4 regions of the Paenibacillus hexagrammi genome follow, and region 4 is predicted to be linked to each of the others. Evidence: riboswitches for the same ligand, from Rfam matches in the RefSeq annotation. Region 4 holds a riboswitch; each other region holds the start of a gene.
What was found. Region 4 has a riboswitch for cyclic di-AMP ahead of L0M14_RS23600 (C40 family peptidase). Riboswitches for the same ligand answer to the same signal wherever they lie in the genome.
Positions count from the first base shown of each region.

Region 1: another riboswitch for cyclic di-AMP. It lies ahead of L0M14_RS26895 (resuscitation-promoting factor); the one in region 4 lies ahead of L0M14_RS23600 (C40 family peptidase).
Region 2: another riboswitch for cyclic di-AMP. It lies ahead of L0M14_RS29180 (hypothetical protein); the one in region 4 lies ahead of L0M14_RS23600 (C40 family peptidase).
Region 3: another riboswitch for cyclic di-AMP. It lies ahead of L0M14_RS22395 (stalk domain-containing protein); the one in region 4 lies ahead of L0M14_RS23600 (C40 family peptidase).

Region 1 is NZ_CP090978.1:5,863,557-5,868,277, forward strand. It holds gene rnmV (ribonuclease M5) at 1-416, opposite strand, end outside; gene L0M14_RS26895 (resuscitation-promoting factor) at 542-1,681, opposite strand; cyclic di-AMP (ydaO/yuaA leader) riboswitch at 1,979-2,176, opposite strand; gene L0M14_RS26900 (ABC transporter ATP-binding protein) at 2,459-3,202, shown strand; gene L0M14_RS26905 (ABC transporter permease) at 3,199-4,428, shown strand; partial or broken gene L0M14_RS26910 (TatD family hydrolase) at 4,414-4,721, opposite strand, start outside.
Region 2 is NZ_CP090978.1:6,348,429-6,353,149, forward strand. It holds gene L0M14_RS29150 (sensor histidine kinase) at 1-140, shown strand, start outside; gene L0M14_RS29155 (hypothetical protein) at 204-962, shown strand; gene L0M14_RS29160 (Blp family class II bacteriocin) at 1,242-1,466, shown strand; gene L0M14_RS29165 (hypothetical protein) at 1,487-1,720, shown strand; gene L0M14_RS29170 (hypothetical protein) at 1,840-2,067, shown strand; gene L0M14_RS29175 (hypothetical protein) at 2,149-2,733, shown strand; cyclic di-AMP (ydaO/yuaA leader) riboswitch at 2,937-3,106, shown strand; gene L0M14_RS29180 (hypothetical protein) at 3,223-3,513, shown strand; gene wsfD (glycan biosynthesis hexose transferase WsfD) at 3,654-4,721, opposite strand, start outside.
Region 3 is NZ_CP090978.1:4,946,373-4,951,093, reverse strand. It holds gene L0M14_RS22400 (polysaccharide deacetylase family protein) at 1-320, opposite strand, end outside; gene L0M14_RS22395 (stalk domain-containing protein) at 480-1,271, opposite strand; cyclic di-AMP (ydaO/yuaA leader) riboswitch at 1,278-1,426, opposite strand; gene L0M14_RS22390 (PspA/IM30 family protein) at 1,590-2,180, shown strand; gene liaF (cell wall-active antibiotics response protein LiaF) at 2,759-3,421, shown strand; gene L0M14_RS22380 (sensor histidine kinase) at 3,466-4,515, shown strand; gene L0M14_RS22375 (response regulator transcription factor) at 4,583-4,721, shown strand, end outside.
Region 4 is NZ_CP090978.1:5,171,111-5,175,831, reverse strand. It holds gene L0M14_RS23630 (DUF1450 domain-containing protein) at 172-423, shown strand; gene L0M14_RS23625 (ferritin) at 537-1,046, shown strand; tRNA gene L0M14_RS23620 (tRNA-Gly) at 1,231-1,305, shown strand; tRNA gene L0M14_RS23615 (tRNA-Arg) at 1,309-1,385, shown strand; tRNA gene L0M14_RS23610 (tRNA-Pro) at 1,405-1,478, shown strand; tRNA gene L0M14_RS23605 (tRNA-Gly) at 1,486-1,556, shown strand; cyclic di-AMP (ydaO/yuaA leader) riboswitch at 1,752-1,965, shown strand; gene L0M14_RS23600 (C40 family peptidase) at 1,971-2,843, shown strand; gene L0M14_RS23595 (hypothetical protein) at 3,020-3,679, shown strand; gene L0M14_RS23590 (phosphodiester glycosidase family protein) at 3,676-4,721, opposite strand, start outside.

The DNA.
Region 1 (4,721 bases), 690 kb from region 4:
AAGCGCCTTGAAGCCGCTTCAGGATGGACGATAAGACCCGCATCTATCAAATCTTCCCATGTCACCATGGAGACAGCAGCTTCATATTCTGTACGAAGATGGCTTAGTGCGTGGCGTATCGTCTCCGGGGAGGCATTCTCGACGCCAATATCCCCTTTGTACTCCGCCTGTTCTTGTGAAATAAAAGCATGCTTGCAGCCAGGAACCTTGGCAGCTACAATCTTGCGTATCCGTTCACCGGCATGATCGGGGTCCGTGAAGATAATGACACCCCTGCGCTCCTGCGCAAGCGCAATCCGTTTGAGCACAGCAGCTCCAATTGCGGAGCCTCCTGTTTCGATGGTGTCTGCTTGTACCGCACGCCGGATCGCAGCCGTATCATCCTTGCCCTCAACTACAATAACTTCCTTAATCATACAGCCGTTCCTTTCCCTACACGCACAAAAAGAAGAGGGAGCCCCTCTTCTTTCGCCGGCACAGCCGGATCATTCCTATTTATTTTCATTCTGCCCGTGCAGATATTTATTTACACCTAGATGTGCTAGTTCTCCGTTGGTTTCTTCGGTCCGATAATATAGACGGTAAACCCGCTTTTCGTCCCGAATCGATTGGCATGACTCTCATCGTCATAATACACGTCGATCATCTGCCCCTTCACGCCGCTGCCGATATCCTCAGCACGACGGAAGCCCACGCCCTCAATGTATACCCACCAGCCAAGCGGAACCACTTTGGGATCTACGGCAATCGTTCTGCCTTCCGTTACGGTAGTCCCTGTATAGGTCTTACCATAACCAGGGCTATCCTTGGATTTACCAGTAGATGCAACTCCCGCTGAATACGCAGTAAGCTTCACATTCTTGAGAATTTGCTTGTAACCGAATTTAACGCCATTCTTGGCTATTTCATCCACGCTCGGCGAAGAGGCCGATAAGACAACAACCGGATTCTTGGTTCCTATAGCGACAATTTTATTGACGCTTTCCGATTGGACTTGTTCATCGACAACCGCTTCGGAGACAAGAACGCCGTCTTCGAAGGTCTTCTCTTTCTTTTTCAACAGAACGCCCTCTTTACCTTCCTGGACGACCTGCTCCTTACCTTTCAAGATCGATGCATCATTCTTCTTTTCCGTATCGAATGCGATCGGCTCCGTCATTTCTTCGATTTCTTTTTTCACCCGAACGACTTTAATCTCATCGCCGGATGTCAGTGATGCGGTTGGTTCAGGGGTTACTTTATCGAGGTCTCCCAGTGCAATATGTAAATCCTGCAATGCACTTTCAACCGTTCTTGCAGTTGTGTAAACAGTGGTGGTCTTTCCATCAGCAGTCAACTGAATCGGTGAAGCATGCTCGATAACGAATTTCTCTCCGCCTTTGATTTTGGTATTCAGCGCAGCAGAAATTTCATCGTGCTCCCCTATCTTTATGGCTTGTTCATCCAGTAGGCGTTGCAGGACCCATTGCTTCGTGTGCACAACGGTTTCTTGTCCATTCACAACTACGGATACGCTCTTGGTAGCCGTACCGTACAACAACACCAAAAACATGAAAGTCATAGCGATTGAAATCAAACCCAAACTTAAGATCAAACGCAAGTTTTCATGCTTCCATCGCAGTGCCAAGGACATGCTGGATGATCGACTTACATGGGTCTCGGTTAAAGAGATGTTGCCCACTTCTTCGGTCCTCCTTCAAAGCCTCGCCGCCCGTGTGTTACGCATGATTATTAGACGCGACTAAGGTTATTTGTGTGATTTAACTTAACGTACCTCTTCCTCTCCAGCTCTACAGCGGAGTTCTCCCGACAACAGCACACAACGCGCTGCGCTGCCAACGGTAGTCCCACCCCCCTCGCTTTTCATCCTATGAGCATCCTGATGTAAATATCTCCAAAAAATGAAAAGACCAGCGGAAAGAGGACTCTTCCCGTGGTCTTGTATACATGTGTGTAGACATGACTAGACACGACAATCGTTACCTCTCTCGGTACGCTTACGAGGTTAGCTGACGGATTCGGACGTGAGAGTCGCCCTACCCTGCTCCTGCATCATGCAGTCACAATGGATTCACCCCTGATAATCATTCTGCTTGCAAATCAGCCTGTACGTAAACACTGACTTGCCGGCAGCGGTTCCCCCGTTCCCTTATATGGGACTCAGCGAATGGAAATTTGGCAAATTGGTTATTAAGTTATTATGAAAAGTATATTACGCTGTAAATCTCAACCTGTAAAGGGATAGTCGCCTGCTAAAAAGCGCGGAATTCAATAATTATAGACATTTTAAATAATAAATCACGGCTTTTAATACGTTTTTCTCTATATAACGCATCTTTACGCTTATTTTCACAAAATGAGCCTAGGAATTAGGCACGAAAAGCGAATTTGTTTATAATGGTGGTGGTTAAAACTGGGTGAAAAGTTCCAATAATTTGCTGAAAAGGAAGGCCATTCGATGAATCCCATTCTGCAACTTGAAGCCTTGTATGGAGGATATCTTCCAGGCAAGCCTGTTCTTCACGGACTTACTTTTTCGATTCGCCAGGGTGAAATGGTGGGTCTAATCGGCCTTAACGGGGCTGGTAAAAGCACGACCATTAAACACATCCTTGGACTGCTACAGCCGCAAAAAGGCGTTATTCGCATCAAAGGACTCACGCTGGACGAGCAATCCATCTCTTATCGCTCTTCTTATGCTTATGTACCCGAGAGTCCCGAGCTCTATGAGGAATTAACCATTGCCGAGCATCTGGAATTAACCGCAATGGCATATGGGCTGACACGCGAGCAGTATCAGGAGCGATCCCAGATCCTTCTAGAGGAATTCCGCATGACAGATAAGCTGAAAAGCTTCGCCCGACATTTGTCCAAGGGGATGAAGCAGAAGGTTATGATCATGAACGCTTTCTTGGTCGAACCAGACCTGTATATCATCGATGAGCCCTTTCTTGGCCTCGACCCGCTTGCGATACGCTCGCTGCTGGAATTAATGGTGAGGATGAAGCACAAAGGGGCCAGCTTCCTCATCTCATCGCACATTTTGTCTACCATTGAAAAATATTGCGACCACTTTGTCGTATTGCATCGAGGGCGCATGGCAGCTCATGGCGATATAGAAGGACTGCGAGCACAAACGGGCCTGGCGCAAGCGTCATTAGACGACATTTTCTATCACATTATCCAAGGTGATTCTTTATGAAGGACATGAGAATGAGTGTTGAGGATATATGGAGGCAGCGTTTTCACCTTTATATGAAAGAAACGATGGGCTATTGGCTATATGCCGCCCGCAGTAATTTTGTCGGCTTCATGTTATTTCTTGTCATTGTAGCTTCCTATTATTATGCAAAAACATTACAGCAGCTTCCGACAAATTATCCTTACCTCTGGATTGTGCTGCTGCTGCTCGTTCCTACACTATCGGCAAGTCCAATTCGTACACTTCTAAGAGATGCAGATAGAATGTTCTTACTGCGTATGGAAAGTCAGATGGGGAGCTATTTTCGACACTCGATTCTGTACAGCCTTGCCCTGCAAACTTTGTGGCTATTGGCCGCCATTGCAGCACTTTGGCCTCTGTATCACCACTGCGAGGGTACTGCTGCTCAGCCTTTCATTCTTATGCTGCTTCTGTTGATCGTCGTGAAGTTAGCACACCTGCTTGCCAGCTGGCATGAAAGCCGTATTGTCTACGCAAATCGCAGAAACGCTTTTATTCTTTTTCGCTGGGGCGGAAGCGTTGCTATTGTCATCCTTCAATTCCAAGTCCATTTGATGTGGGCCGGCTGTGCAGCCTTGCTGCTGCTTGGCATCTGGTTGATCTGTTTAAGAAGAACGTTACGCTACTATATAGGATGGGACTATCTGATCGCTAGAGAAAAGCAGCAGCAGGCACAATTGTATCTGTTTTTCAACTGGTTCATCCACGTCCCTCAGCTTCCTACGAAAATCTCGCGCCGCAGCTGGATTAGCGGAATTACCCGGATGCTGCCATTTCGACAGAATTCCGCATACTTGTATCTCTTTACAAAGACGCTGCTGCGCACCGAGCTATTCGGCATCATCTTACGTATGACCGGACTCGGCATTGTGATCTTATGCGCAGCCTCCAGTCCGTGGGCCCGAGCAATCGCTTTGATCATCATTGTGCTTGTGTCGATGATTCAGCTGACTGGCATTGAGCGTGCGCACCAATATACCTTTTGGCTGGACATGTACCCCTTAGATCGTATGAAAAAAGCAGGAGCTACAGCTTGGTTGATCTGGACTGTACTGCTCATCCAGACCTGTCTGCTGTCGATCCCGCTTCTGATCAGGTCTTCGGTTGTCTATGCGCTCCTCCCCGCTGCGGTGGTCATAATCATCACCTTCATCTGCGGAGTTGTACTGCGCCGAAAATTTCGTACCGCTCTACTTGAGCCCTAATAAACGAATTGCATTACCCGTTGTAATTTCAGCAAGTTCCTCCAAGCTTAGTCCGCGTATTTCCGCGGCTGTTTCGGCAACAAGCCGGACATAGGCCGATTCATTGCGCTTGCCGCGGAAAGGATGCGGAGTCAGATAGGGAGCATCCGTCTCAATGAGAAGACGATCGAGCGGAACCTGAGCCAGCACTTCCTTTGGCTGCTTCGCATTTTTGAAAGTAACGGGACCCCCGAATGAAATGTAAAAATTCATGTCCAGGCATTGCTTGGCCGTCTCCCAGCTGCCAGAGAAGC
Region 2 (4,721 bases), 1.2 Mb from region 4:
GGACGGGGGCGGGTCTCGGTTTAGCCATTTGCAAGAGCATTGTGGAAGCCCACGGGGGCTTCATACGGGTAACCTCTGCGGCTACTAAGGGCACGGTATTTTCGATTTATTTACCGCCGGCTCCGAAGTCAAACTTATGACATATTTATCCGCTATGATAGGTGTCGTAAGGAAAAACAATTATCGCAGAGGAGTGTTGGTTGATGAAGTACAAAAAAGTTCTAGGAATTGCTATTGCCGGTGCCATTCTGGCTGCTCTGCCGACAGCGGCATTTGCCGAAACGACACAAGCGGATGCAGCGGCTTCCGCAAGTTCAGGGTTCCATCCTTTCAAGCAAATTCTTCTCGATAGAGCCGAGGCGCTCGGTATCGACACAACAGGTCTAAGCAATGAGCAGATCAAGGCGGCTATCAAACAGTCTCTTGAAACCGGAAAATTGGACCGCTTGCAGGCAGCTGCGTCCAAGCTGGGCATTAGCACAGATGGAAAAACGGCAGAACAGCTTAAAACAGACATTCAGGCTGCAGTTCTGGCGAAGCTGCAAGCCAAAGCCGAGAAGCTGGGAATCAGCACGGAAGGCAAAACAGCGAAGGAGATCAAGGAAGCATTGAAATCCGCTGTAACGAGCAAGCTCCAAGAAAAAGCAGACAAATTAGGCATCAGCACCGAAGGCAAGTCTGCAAAGGAAATCAAAGATGCGATTAAAGCGGCAGAGCTGGATAAGCAGAAAGAACGTGCAGCTAAGCTAGGGATTCAAACAGACGGACTCACAGCCAAGCAAATTCACGAGGCCATCAAATCGGCATTGGAGCAAAAGAAATCTGACGCGTTGAACAAACGCGCCGAGAAGCTCGGCATCAGCACGGAAGGTAAAACGCAGGAGCAAGTTTTGACAGAGGTCGAAGCTGCGTTGAAAGCTAAGTGGCAGGCGAAAGCGGATAAGAACGCTGCAGTGGAATAAGGGGTAACACGCGTAAGGACTGCGAAGTAATATGCAGGTAACATAGAAAACAAGCCGTGGGCGATTGGCAGCCTGCGGCTTGTTTGTGTATGAGCTTGGCATTTGGAGCGATAGTAGAGTTGAATTTCTTCATCGAAGGGATTTTAATGGCATGTATCCCATTTGGGATATTTTAGGAATAGCAAACTTGAAATAAGATGTTACAGAAAGATACTCTTTTACACCCGAGGGGCCCTGGGTTTGGAATATCTTAAAAAAGAAATTGAGGTGTAAGATAAAATGAACAGTTTTGAAGTTATTTCTCATGAAGAGCTAACATCAATCAATGGCGGTTTTAGTATTTGGTACGCTTCCATGGGGGCGTTATTAACGGTAGCAACAGTAGCTGCTGTGGTAGTAGCAGTCGCAGACCCTGAGCCTGTCACCAAAGTAGGGGCGGTAGCAGGCGCATTCAGTACAGGGGCAACAGCCGTTGACCAATGGGAAAAAGCATTCAGAAACTAAACAAAAAGGGGTTAAGAACAATGAATTCATTTCGTATTGAAGAACTAAGTCAAGGCGACCTTGAACAGATTAACGGAGGCTTTAGCTTTGGCTCATTTGCTGCCGGAGTTGCCTGCTTAGCAGGTGCGGTTGCCTGCGATGTGGCCGCTATGGCCACAGCACCTACAGTTGTAGCTCCGGCTGCACTGATCGTAGGAGGCGCCGCCCTACATACAGCAGGGATTGGAATGATTGCGCACTCATTTGTAGAATAAGATCATAAAGGCATGTATGAAACTTCAGGTCACTCGAATAGAGTGGCTTGAAGTTTATTTTCATAAATCCTTCAGCGGGTTACAATGAACTTATTACGAGGGAAGAGAGGAGTAAAGGGATGCTTGTTTTGCATATACTCGAGGTGATCATCTTTACTTCACTACTGGCGGTAGCACCCATTCTCTATACGAAGTTTAATTTGAATCGTCATTATTGGGTCATTATTGTTTTCTTCGTAGGAATAGCGGTTATAAGCAGATTGGTACTTACTGCCAATTGGGCAGTTCCATTCGCAATCGCACTGCCCATCATCTTATTTACCAACTTGAAGCGGCAAAAGAAATAAGGATTTGTTTACCGAGATTCACTAATTCCTTCCTGCGACAATAATCTATACATATAGACGAATGTTCAAGGAGGGAGAAGGATGACGAAGACTAGAAGGAGCAAATCCGCTAAGAACAGCAGGCTTACGGTGTCAGCCTTGCAGAAAGCCGCGAGGCTGATGCTGCCTTTTTACAGGAGAGTAGTGCTGAGTAAAACATTTGCAGACCGGTGGGCCAAAGCAGTTCGGAAAGCTGACGTAGCGGAGATGGACCGCATGCTGCAGTCCGTGATCGGCAAGGTGCCGCTGGCCTCGCTATCATCGAATGCCATCGGTTACTTTATCAGCTTTCCGCTAAGCAGTCCCATATATCCGATAACGAATGCGACATCGATTCGTCCAGGTCAGGTGCAGTTCACCTTTAGCAGCCCGATCCACCGTGCGATTGCAAAAGCCGTCTTCCCGCTATATTGGGAAATCGCCTCGAATACACCCTTTGCCGCTCTCATCGTGCAGGCGATCCACCGCAAGAACAAGGCGTTTTTGAACCGCCTGATCCGAAGTGTAGTGCCATCTAGAAGGCTTGTTAAGCTGGAGTTCGAACCCTCGGGTCTGGCACTGGGCTTCAAATATCCTGCAAGCAAGTATATCTACTACAACGAAGTGTTTCTGGAGTTGGATCTTTAGAGGCTTGGAAATACAAAATGAGGAATCGTTATCGGTTCCGAGAAGGCTGCCATGCGCCGGACCATTGTATCGCAGTTTTTCAATATCCATAAAACTGTCCAGATGTCAGTGCCATGCTTCGATTACATATCGGAGGGTGGCTTTTTAATTGTCATTTTACATTTATTTGAATCAAGCGTAAAATTCTATCCATTAATTAAATATCATATCTAACGCTGAATCCTTAGGGAACGGGGGAACCGAATTGCGTAACCGATAAGACTCGGGATACTGCATGGGGTGAATCCTTAGGTTTGTTTGTAAGAATAAAGGAAGGGCAATCTCACTGTCCGAATCCGTCAGCTAACCTCGTAAGCGTAGTTTGAGAGAGGATGGTCACCATGATCAATGAACATTGACTACGGAGAGTCGTGTGCCTCTGTGGTTTTTTATTTATACTTGCATTCTTTCTATGTTAAGTAAAACAACGAATATGGGAGATGATGTGTGATGCTTAAAGAAGAAGCACAAAAATTAATGGGTGAACATCGGGATGTAGGCAAATTTGTAATGCATATTGCTGAAAGAATAAACGATAAAGAACAAAGTCATTATGAGGAGGTTGCTCTGGCTCGAATAGCCGGGGATAAAGAAATAACAGGGGAATATGAAGCAGGATTTCGAAAGGGACTCGAATTATCACGTAAAGCGATTTTGGAGGTTTTGGAGGATACCATTGATGACCAGAACCACAAAGGCGATAAAAGATACAAGTCTCATTTTAAAGACGGTATCGAATAGATCCCTCATCGGCTAGATTGATTTCCTTCATTTTATAGACCAAATCGCTATCATACATTCATAAATTGAATCTAATCCATTATGAAAAAATGGAGCGCCGCGATTTGCGGGCTCCGTTTTCTAATTAACTATGGATTAGCCTAGAAGCTGGACCCCGTTGTCCGGCTTTTTGCTGCTAAGCGATGAAACAGCTGAACGGCTGTGTGAAGAAGCCAGCCCATGCTGCTCACGGCCATGACGTCGAAGGTGACATTGAATAAAAATAAATGCTTGCCTAAATCGGCTTCGCCATCGCCCAGCAAAGGAATCATAAGCGCAAATAGGCCGACTGCGCCGATTAGAAAGAAGATCTCAATGAATGTCTTCTCAGAAGCAAGCTTGGCCCGGACATATTGAATGAACGCGATCAGGTAATAGGCAAGATAAAAGCTAACGACAAACCATAGATGGTTCGGCATATAGGTGTGTTTGAATTCGCTCCAGAGGCTGAAACGATAAGATAAGGCGCCGTACGGCTGGCCCTCCGACTTCTCGAAATTGCCAAGGTAATAAGGACGAATGCTCATGCTGTTCACTGCAGCCTGCTCTAATTTACTTACCCATCTTGCTGGATGACGAAGATAAAAGAGCATCACATCTTTATGTGAAATGTTATCGTAAAAAGCGCTCTGGAGCCTTGGATCTGTCTGTTTGATCGCGGTATCGTCTTGAAAAAAGTTCGTTCCTGCCAGCACCGCAAGTTCGTCGGACAGCCCTAACTCGTGTAGATCGGTTGTCACGTGCAGAGAGTCTTTGAGGATGCCGAAGAATACGGTTTGGTACAGATTGATGTGCTTGAGCTCCTTGGGAGCGGCCAGATACACGCCTGCCGAAAGCACCAGCAAAGAAGCGGATAAGGAGAGAACCCTCCGTCGCCAAACCCTGCCTTCTTGGAGCGGCAAAAAGCGCAGTCCGAGAAGAGCGAATGCGGCCCCGATCGGTACATTTTGGATTTTCGAGCAAGCCAGAAATCCAGCAGCGATAAAATAGAACACAAGCAGCGTCAAAGACGGCGAGGGGTGCCTCACAATCACAAAGGCCAAGCTAAGCGTCAGCAGGAAAAATACGAGAGATACGGGCTCGCCGAAGAACGAGTTAAAGTAAGCCAAGTAAGCAGTGTCGAAAAAAACGAACAGAATCAAGAGCGACAAAACCGCCGTCGTAAAACC
Region 3 (4,721 bases), 220 kb from region 4:
CGCAGAAAATGATGGTCGTAGGTGTGGTTGGCGATTTCATGCCCCTCATTGACTTCGCGGATCGCGATTTGAGGGTACATCTGGACTCTTTTCCCCAACACAAAAAAAGTTGCTTTCGCATCGTACTGCTTGAGTACATCCAGAACCTGCGGCGTATAGACGGGATTCGGACCGTCGTCAAACGTGAGGGCGACCAGCTTTTGAGTGGTCTGAACTTTTGAAACTACCTGAGTTTGCGGAACAGGAACAGCTCCTGTCATGAGGGTTAAGGAAGCGGCAAGCTGAGCGGCAACGAGCAGTTTACGATGGAGCTTAGCCATGGGTCGTTACCTCCTTTGGAGATAGTCTTTGACCCTTTTCTCCAACCTATTCGCCATGAAGCCGAGGCAATATTTGTGAGGAACATGAAAAAAAGCCGGAATGCTGTAAGGAATAGTCATTCCTTGTTCAGCAACCAGCTTAGTTTTCGTTAGATGTCCTTATTCGGATAACTTATACACTTTAATTTTTTGAATGCCGAATTGCTTTAACGATTCTTTGGAGGCGGGTATAAAGATGTCTAGATGGTTGCCTTTTACAGAACCACCTGTATCCGTAGCATAAGCATACATACCGCCAGCAGGAAGCCCGTCAAATGAGTACCCTTCGATATACAGCTTGGAACCCAGCGGGATAACAGAAGGATCTACAGCCACAGTTCCCAGCATGAGTGGATTGCCCATAAAATCAAACGCCGCGTAGCCGCCGTTCTCGGCAGGATCGGCTGAATAAGCGGTTGCCTCGAATTCCTGGTAATCCGGGGAGTGCTGGTTGCCGTCTTTGTTTAAAATAGCTAAATTGCTGCTAGCATCCCACTGCACGGGCACATCGGATGCCTCTGATATGAATCGGAGAGGAACATAGACACGGCCCTCTTGAAATTCGGCGTGTGTGTCCATTTCTACCGGCGTATTGTCAATGACTGCTTCTTTTTCCCCTGAGATCAACGTTATCGTGTGTTTCTCATTATTTAAAGTCACTTTGATCTTATCTCCATCTTTTTCCCAATGGAGCGCATATCCAAGCTTCTCTGTAACGAAGCGAACCGGTACTTGCGTAAAATGGTTGTTGTCCAAAAAAGGCTGTGCATCCGGAAATTGTACAAGGTCATCGTTGACCTGCACTTTCACTTCCATCTCGGCTGCATTCGCATGAAGCGGGGAAAATAAGCCTCCTGCCAATACGGTCATAGACACAGCTAGGCTAGCCAGCCCTTTTAAAGCAATATTCAATTGGATTCCTCCTTCTAGTGAAGCCTCCGAGGTTAGTTGACGGGTTCGGGAAGAAGGTTCTCCCTAGTTTGCCTCTGAAACAGCACACATTCACCCCAAGTATATCGTCCCCCGTACCGGCGCATGAGGAGCTCCGGACTCGGCTCCAATTATATTATCATCGTGGCTATAGGCCAACAACGGCCAAAATGTGGAAGTGTGCGGCGGAACCTGGACTTAAGTCCAGTATGAAATACAGTCGGGAGTCCGTTTTGAGAGTGAAGTGTTTGGATTACGATAGAAGCATAAGATTCGGAATGTAAAGGGGCGGAATTGACAATGGGTATGAAGCGGGTTGGGCAGATGGGGACCGGATACGGTTTTTCTATATCGGAAATAGAAGCAGCAGAGCAGCGCTATCATGAAGCGCTGCAGCGAGCTGTTGAGCTGCGGCTGCAATGTGTTGACGCGGAGGAGCTTGCTGAGCTCCGCACGGAGCAGGCCGAGCTTGCGATGCGAGCTGGCGACGAGGACCTGGCGCGGCGTGCGCTGCAGGAGAAGCTGCGCCTGGAGGCTGCGCGCGAAGACCTCCGCGCGCAGTACAGGAAGTGCCAGGATGATATCCTGGCACTAGCAGAGGAGCTGCAGCGGCTTCGCGCCGCTGCAGGCAATATGCGGCCGCGGGGCGCAGGGCCGCATGATGACGCAGGCTCGCGCGAAGCGCTGCGCGAGCTGGAACACGCGGGCCGCGAGCTCGGCCGCGAGGCTTGGCACGGCCTGCGTGAAGCGGCCGTGCTGTCGCGCGAGACGCTGAAGGAGGCGAGCTGCAACTTGCGGGAGGAGCTGCGCGCCGTGCGCGGCAGACTCCGGGAGGAGTGGCAGCACAGCCGCTTCAGCGGCTGTGAAGGGCGGGCGCGCTCCCGGAAGTAGCGTGCCGCACAGCACGAGCATGTGCGCCCTTGGCGCAGCCGCGCAGCCCGCGAGTGCGCCCTCGGCGCAGCCGTGCAGCCCGCGAGTCCGCGTCCTCGGCGCAGCCGCGCAGCCCGCGAGTCCGCGCCCTTGGCGCAGCCACGCAGCACGAGCATGTGCGCCCCTCGGCGCAGCCGTGCAGCCCGCGAGTCCGCGCCCTTGGCGCAGCCGCGCAGCCCGCGAGTCCGCCCTCGGCGCAGCCGTGCAGCCCACGAGTCCGCGCCCTCGGCGCAGCCGTGCAGCCCGCGAGTCCGCGTCCTCGGCGCAGCCGCGCAGCCCGCGAGTCCGCCCTCGGCGCAGCCGCGCGCACGTGAGTATGCGCCCTATGCGCCACACGCTAGCGCTCGCCATGCAACTTACGCGCCTCCAAGTCGCACCCAAAATGGGGCAGGGCTGTGCGCGGAGAGCAGCGCTGGTCGCGTCTTTTCATCTTGGAGGGCGCAGATTCTTATGGTATGCTAGAATAATGCGGTCACAGCGGCTTTTTACCACAATGTGTACAGCCTATCTTATAATCGAGCAGCCAGAGGAGGTGCAACATGGGAGAAGATACGAAACCTAACCGAAGCCGGAATACAGCGCTGCTGCTGATCGGGGCCGGTCTTTTTTTACTTCTGGATCATACGGTCGGCTTTTTTCCCATTCTTGCGATTCTCCTCGTTCTATTGGGTATTCATCGAATCAGATCGCGAAGAGAACGAAAAGGCTATGTGCTGATCGGTGCGGGAATTGTCATCTTATTTGCCAACCATCTGTCCATCGTCATTTCCATTGTTTTGATTTTGTTGGGACTTTATTTTATTCGATCCAAGCAATTCCCTAAAGACGAATCGTACAACCAGAAGCATAAAATTATCGACAGCATGAGATTGGGACGAGAGCCGTGGATTCTGCGTAATAGCAGCATTTGGTACGTCATCGGTGAAACTTATATTGACCTATCTCTCGCGATCCTCGAGAAAAAAGAAACGACGCTCATTCTTCAAGGCGTCATTGGCGATGTTGATATTATCGTACCTGAAGATATAGGTATTTCCGTCACCTCATCTGTGATAATGGGTCAAATAGCAGCAGGACGGGAAAAAGAAGCTGGTGTGTTGAACAAGCTTATCTGGGAGTCCAGTAATTATGAGTGGGCGGACCATCGAGTGAAACTAGTTGTCTCTTACATCGTAGGAGATGTGGACATTAAAATTTTGTAAGTTGATCCGGGGATCCGGACCAGGCTGGAGAAGGAGGACCGTGCTTGGACGGCTATAAAAGAAAGTTAACGAATATGATATGGCGCAGCATGGGGGAATCCATTCTTTTCAGTCTGATCATTTTAGGAGCAGTTTTATATTTTCTCAGCTCTCGTAATATGATCGTTCCATTCCGCACCTGGCAGGAAGGTGTGCAGATCAGCTTCCTGGTAGTTGGGTCAGTGCTAGTCATCGGAGCCGTCTACGGCTTCTGGAGCAGCAATCGTGTCACCCGCAGGCTGGAGCCTCTTATGGAGACGATGATCCAGCTGGAAAAGGGAACCTTTAGCCGCGGTGGCTTTGAGCACGGTGAAGACGAAATCGGTAGACTCGGCGAGCAGCTGGGTCGAGTGATGAAGAAATGGGAGGAACAGGTTACTTCCCTCCAGCGGCTCTCTAATGATAATGCGGAGCTTGCTGAGAAGGCGAGGCTATCGGCGGTCATTGAAGAACGCCAAAGATTGGCTAGAGAGCTGCATGACGCGGTTAGTCAGCAATTGTTTGCCATATCTATGACGGCTACGGCAGTGGGGCGGACGCTGGATAAGGATTTCAGCAAAGCTCAGCGGCAAATTCATCTTATCGAAGAAATGGCTTCAGTTGCTCAATCCGAGATGAGAGCCCTGCTGCTTCATTTACGGCCGGTGCATCTGGAAGGAAAGCGCTTGTCCGAAGGCCTTGTTGAGCTGCTGCGTGAATTAGCGGCCAAGGTTCCGATGGAGATTTCATGGGATATGGACGATGAAATTCGGCTGCCCAAGGGGATCGAGGATCACCTGTTTCGTATCGTGCAGGAGGCGCTGTCTAATGCGCTGCGGCACTCCAAGGCGAACAAGCTGGAGGTCAAGCTCCTGCATCGCCCAGATGGTATACGTTTGTCCATTCGCGATGACGGCGTAGGGTTTGATTTGGATGCTAAGAAGCATGCGTCCTATGGTATTGTCTCGATGAAAGAACGCGTGAATGAGATTGGCGGGCATTTACATATCATTACAGCGCCCGAGCGGGGAACGAGGATCGAAATCCGGGTTCCGCTAATTGGGCAGGAGCCATAATTTGTGAGCAGATAATTCCCCTATGGGAAGTGCTGGGAGACAGGTGCAAGGAGAGGAGTATCGAATCATGGAATCGAATATTAAAGTACTTCTTGTAGATGATCATGAGATGGTGAGAATCGGGCTGGCCGCAGTGCTTGGCACTGAAGATGGAATCGAGGTTGTCGGAGAGGCCAGCAATGGACAGGATGGCATACGTCTGGCAC
Region 4 (4,721 bases):
ACATGTAAGAGTGTTTAACTTTTCCACCGAACTAAAACGTTAGGGCTGCCCCTTTTTAAAGCCAGAGACCGAGTCTTGGTCAAGCCCTTTCATTTTATGTTTGACAATGATAATTATTATCAATATTATGGATGATAAGATGTCAAGTTGAGCACGGGGAGTGAACATGACATGAAGACGATTAAATACTGCTGTAGAAACGAGAAATTTGGTTCCAAGCAAATATATAAATCGTTAAAAGACGAGTATCCTGACCTGAAACAAAAGAAGAAAGATTGCTTAGGCAACTGCAAGCATTGCAAGAAGGAATGCATCGCTATGCTCGGTAAAAAGGAACTGCTGTGCGCAGCATCTCCCCATCTCTTATACGCTCAGTTAAAGCAAATTATTGCGGATTCAAGAGCGGAAAAAGTAATGGTGTAAGCTTGCACAGGCTGAAGGTTATTGAATTCGTTTGTATTTCTAGGGGCAGTTCTGGTAATCTTGTATGTATGGGATTTTGACTAACGATAACCAAATAGAAAGGGCGTGCAGAAATGTTAAACGATACGCTTACAGAAGCTTTAAATGAACAAATGAACTATGAATTCTACTCTGCGCACGTCTATATGGCCATTGCCGGTTATTGCGCTGCTGAGAGCCTAGATGGCTTCTCAAACTTTTTTATTGTACAAGCTGAAGAAGAACGTTTCCATGCTATGAAGATGTTTAAATTTATAAATGATCGCGGAAAAAAGGTAACCCTAGCTGGTATGGAGACACCTGTAAACAACTATAAATCCATTTTGGATGCATTTGAACATGCCTTTAAACATGAGCAGGAAGTAACCAGAAGAATATATCATTTATCTGATCTGGCTTTAAATGACCGCGAGCATGCAACTATGCAATTCTTGAAATGGTTTATTGACGAGCAGGTAGAAGAAGAAGCAATGTTTGACAGCATAATTAATAAGCTTAAGCGGATCGATCAAGACAGCAATGCCTTCTTTATGCTTGATGCCGAATTTGCGCAAAGAACCTTCACGCCTCCGACTGGAGAATAATCGTCTTATGTATCATATAAACAAAGCCTACTCCAAGCTTACTACATGTTGCTGAGTAGGCTTTCCTTCTTATAGGGAGCCTCCAAAATAAATAAAAAAACATTTGCTTTTTTTCTAAATACCTGATATATTATTCCTTGTCGCCTCTGAAGAAATATTAGTGAGGGACATGCAATTAGGTCTTGCGGAAGTGGCTCAGGGGTAGAGCATCGCCTTGCCAAGGCGAGGGTCGCGGGTTCGAATCCCGTCTTCCGCTCCATAAGTGCCCTTAGCTCAGCCGGATAGAGCGTTTGACTACGAATCAAAAGGTCGGGAGTTCGAATCTCTCAGGGCACGCCATTCAAGTGAATATTGATTTCGGGACGTAGCTCAGCTTGGTAGAGCACCTGCTTTGGGAGCAGGGGGTCGCATGTTCAAATCGTGTCGTCCCGATATACACGCGGGTGTAGTTCAATGGTAGAACTCCAGCCTTCCAAGCTGGTAGCGTGGGTTCGATTCCCATCACCCGCTTATCTAATGAGAAGACCACAATTTGTGGTCTTTTTTCAATTTTTGATGTTTATGTTTATAATCGCATTTTATTAAAATCATTTAATAAGGCTTTGACTAGGCATAAAAGGGACGGGCAACCCCAAATTTTCGACATGGAAACTATTACTACGACACAAAAATTGATCTTTCTACGAAATCTATGATAGTCTATGACAGTAAAAAATGCCGAATCAGGGAGCAACATAAGCTCCTGTACGGGGGATTCTTTCTTAACAATGGGGTGAATGGCAGGATCACAGGTGCTCTAAGTGCTCTATTTGCTTGAAGTGTATCAAGTACATTATGTTTTGTAAGTCACCTGTGTAACAGCCAAGGGAATACCTCTTCCCGAACCCGTCAACTAACCTCGGAGGCTCAGGGAGGACATGGGTTTTGAGATTGTCAATGAAAGGTGTTATGGGAGTATCCACTTTGTTATGCGCGGCGGTTACCAGCAGTGTTGGATTTTCAGGTCAAGCAGAGGCAGCTCAACCTATTCCTGTTAAAGTTCAGATTAATGATGAAATTGTCCAGTTCGCGGAAGCTCAGCCGTTCATAGACTCGAAAGGGGTACTGCAAGTTCCCCTCAGGGCTGTATCTGAGAAGCTGGGTTATGAAGTTAAATGGGCTCAGCAGGGAGATGAGATTGCGGTTTCTCTGTTAACCAGAGATCAGGTTGTGTCGCTCAAAACCGATCAGCAGCAAGCTTTAGTGGGAAGCAAGAAAATTAGTATGGCAAGCAGTCCAACTCTTATTCAGGGGAGTACGTATGTGCCGCTGCGTTTCATTAGCGAGACGTTTGGATCACCTATTGATTGGAACGAGTCGAATCAAATTGCCATTGTCAACGCGGACGGCAAATCGCATCAACCGGCTTGGATCGCACCACCTCCCGCGCCAGCGGAGCCACCGTTATCGGACCAAATTGTGCAAATGGCGGACAGTTACTTAGGTGTACCTTATGTATGGGGAGGAACGACTCCAAGTGGTTTCGACTGTTCTGGGTTTGTTAACTTTGTCTATAATGCCAAGGGTGTTGAGCTGCCTAGAACTTCAGTCCAAATGTACGACCAATCCGGAGTAAGAGTTACCGATTTGAAAGTAGGAGATTTGGTCTTCTTTGCTTCAGGTATTGTCAATCATGTTGGAATTTATTTGGGTAATGATGAATTCATATCAGCTACTACTTCCAGAGGCGTTGCTGTAGAAAGTCTGACAAATCGTTATTGGAGCTCACGTTATGTGGGAGCCAAGCGCGTAATTTAAGGGATACATACTCAAAAAGGGAGCATTCGTTCTCATCAAGCCGCAAAATTGCGGTTTACGGAGCGAATGTTTCTTTTTTATGCAAAAATATCAAGTTATATATCGAATTTTTATTCATTTTCGCCTATAATGAAGTGATGTCCGGAGTCAGAGGAAGCGGGTGAAAGGCAATTAGCATGCTAGCTGGTGTTTGGAAGCAATGGCTATTTAAAAAAAGAGAAGCGGTTTCAAAGAATAGAAAGCAGGCTATCTCAAGCGGCGTATCCATACCCGGAGAAATTCAGGAAGTAATCCAACATTTCTTTTGCACTTATGATAATTTTCAAGGTGCCCGTAATCTTCAGACGGATACTTTTATAAAAGAAGTGTTTTACGCCACGAAGCAGGAGCCTATGGATCAAAGCACTGTTGAGGAAATGGAGACGTATCTCCACTACAATAATATGCAGAGACTGCGGCTAAAGCATTATGAAATTGATGAGTTTCTAATGGTCGACAGCGATGTGTGCCTGGTTGGCGTGACCAGAGAATACAGCGGCAATGTGAAAAACAGGGTGTTGTATTTTTTACATAAAGAAGATGGAGGCTGGCGCTTCCATCATATTGCAAGGTCTCATTATGGTGTTGTCCTTGATAAGTTTCAAGTAAGAGAACAGACGGGCTTTGTCATTGGTAATGAAAAAGCCGCGATGCTGTTTCTGACGCATAGTTCTTCTTCGGCGGCAACCAATTATATGACCGGAGATTACGTACACGCAGAAGGATACCTGGAAGTCGAGCAGCAAGTGAGCGGTCAACTGTTTTACAGGGTTGTTCGTATGAATCGCATTCATTAAGGAAAGGTAAGTGAAGCCCGGTATAGCTGAGAATCCCATGTTACTTTTCCACCAAGTGATTCTATGACTGCCCGAAGAGGCATATAGATATGTCCCTCTACGATTTCAGGAGCTGCAGGCAGTACGACTTTGTTACCATTCCAAAGCATGATCCGATCATCGGGATGCAGCCGGATATGGTTCGTACCATATTGTACAGTCAGTTCGCGTGCAGTTCCGTCCCATTCAAACTTCGCACCAATTCTCTCGAGAATTCCCCGCATGGGAACCATGCTGGTTTCTTCCGTTAAGTATCCTCGAAATTCTTGCACAAACTGTCCATTCACGGTTAATTGAATTTGTGGATTCTGCAATCTTTCCACAACAAGAGCGTTGCTGAGCTCCCTTCCAGGTGAAGTAATGATCGTGCCTCGCGCATACAACGCTGAGCTTGCGCCTCCATCTAAGTTCATGGCGTCTGTGATGCCTAACTGCTGTAAAACATGGGCCATATCCGAAATAGTGGCTGATGATACGGTGCCCATGAGCAGCTGACCGGATGCGTCAACGCCGATAAAGCTGCGAGCGTTCGCTTGAGTGGTGATTTTCGGGTCCGTAAAGCCATCACGGGTGTAATCGATGTCGATGTTTCCATCACTTAGCAGTCTAGGTCCAGCACCAACTGCAGCATCGACCATTGGCAATAGATCGGTACCGGAAAGAGATGCTTCCATGCTCATCGTATCCCCGATATGAATATTGGGCAGGACGTAGGTCTGGTTGTTGGCACTGTGGCCGATCAAGCAGACTTGTCCGTCTTCCGGGATCGTTACAGGGTCCTCTGTAATTGCGGTGACCACGTTGTTTTCAATGACAACTTTAACAGAATTCGTATAGGGAACTTGAGTGCCAAAGGAACGGGTATACCACACAACTTGATCATCTACGGAATCTCCGTAGTATTTGTTGATTCCCCATGCTGTAAAACGGTACGTGCTTTCCTCGTGGTTTACGCTGATTTGCTGCTGGGTCTCAACATTCTCTAAGTGTGCAGTATGGTCAG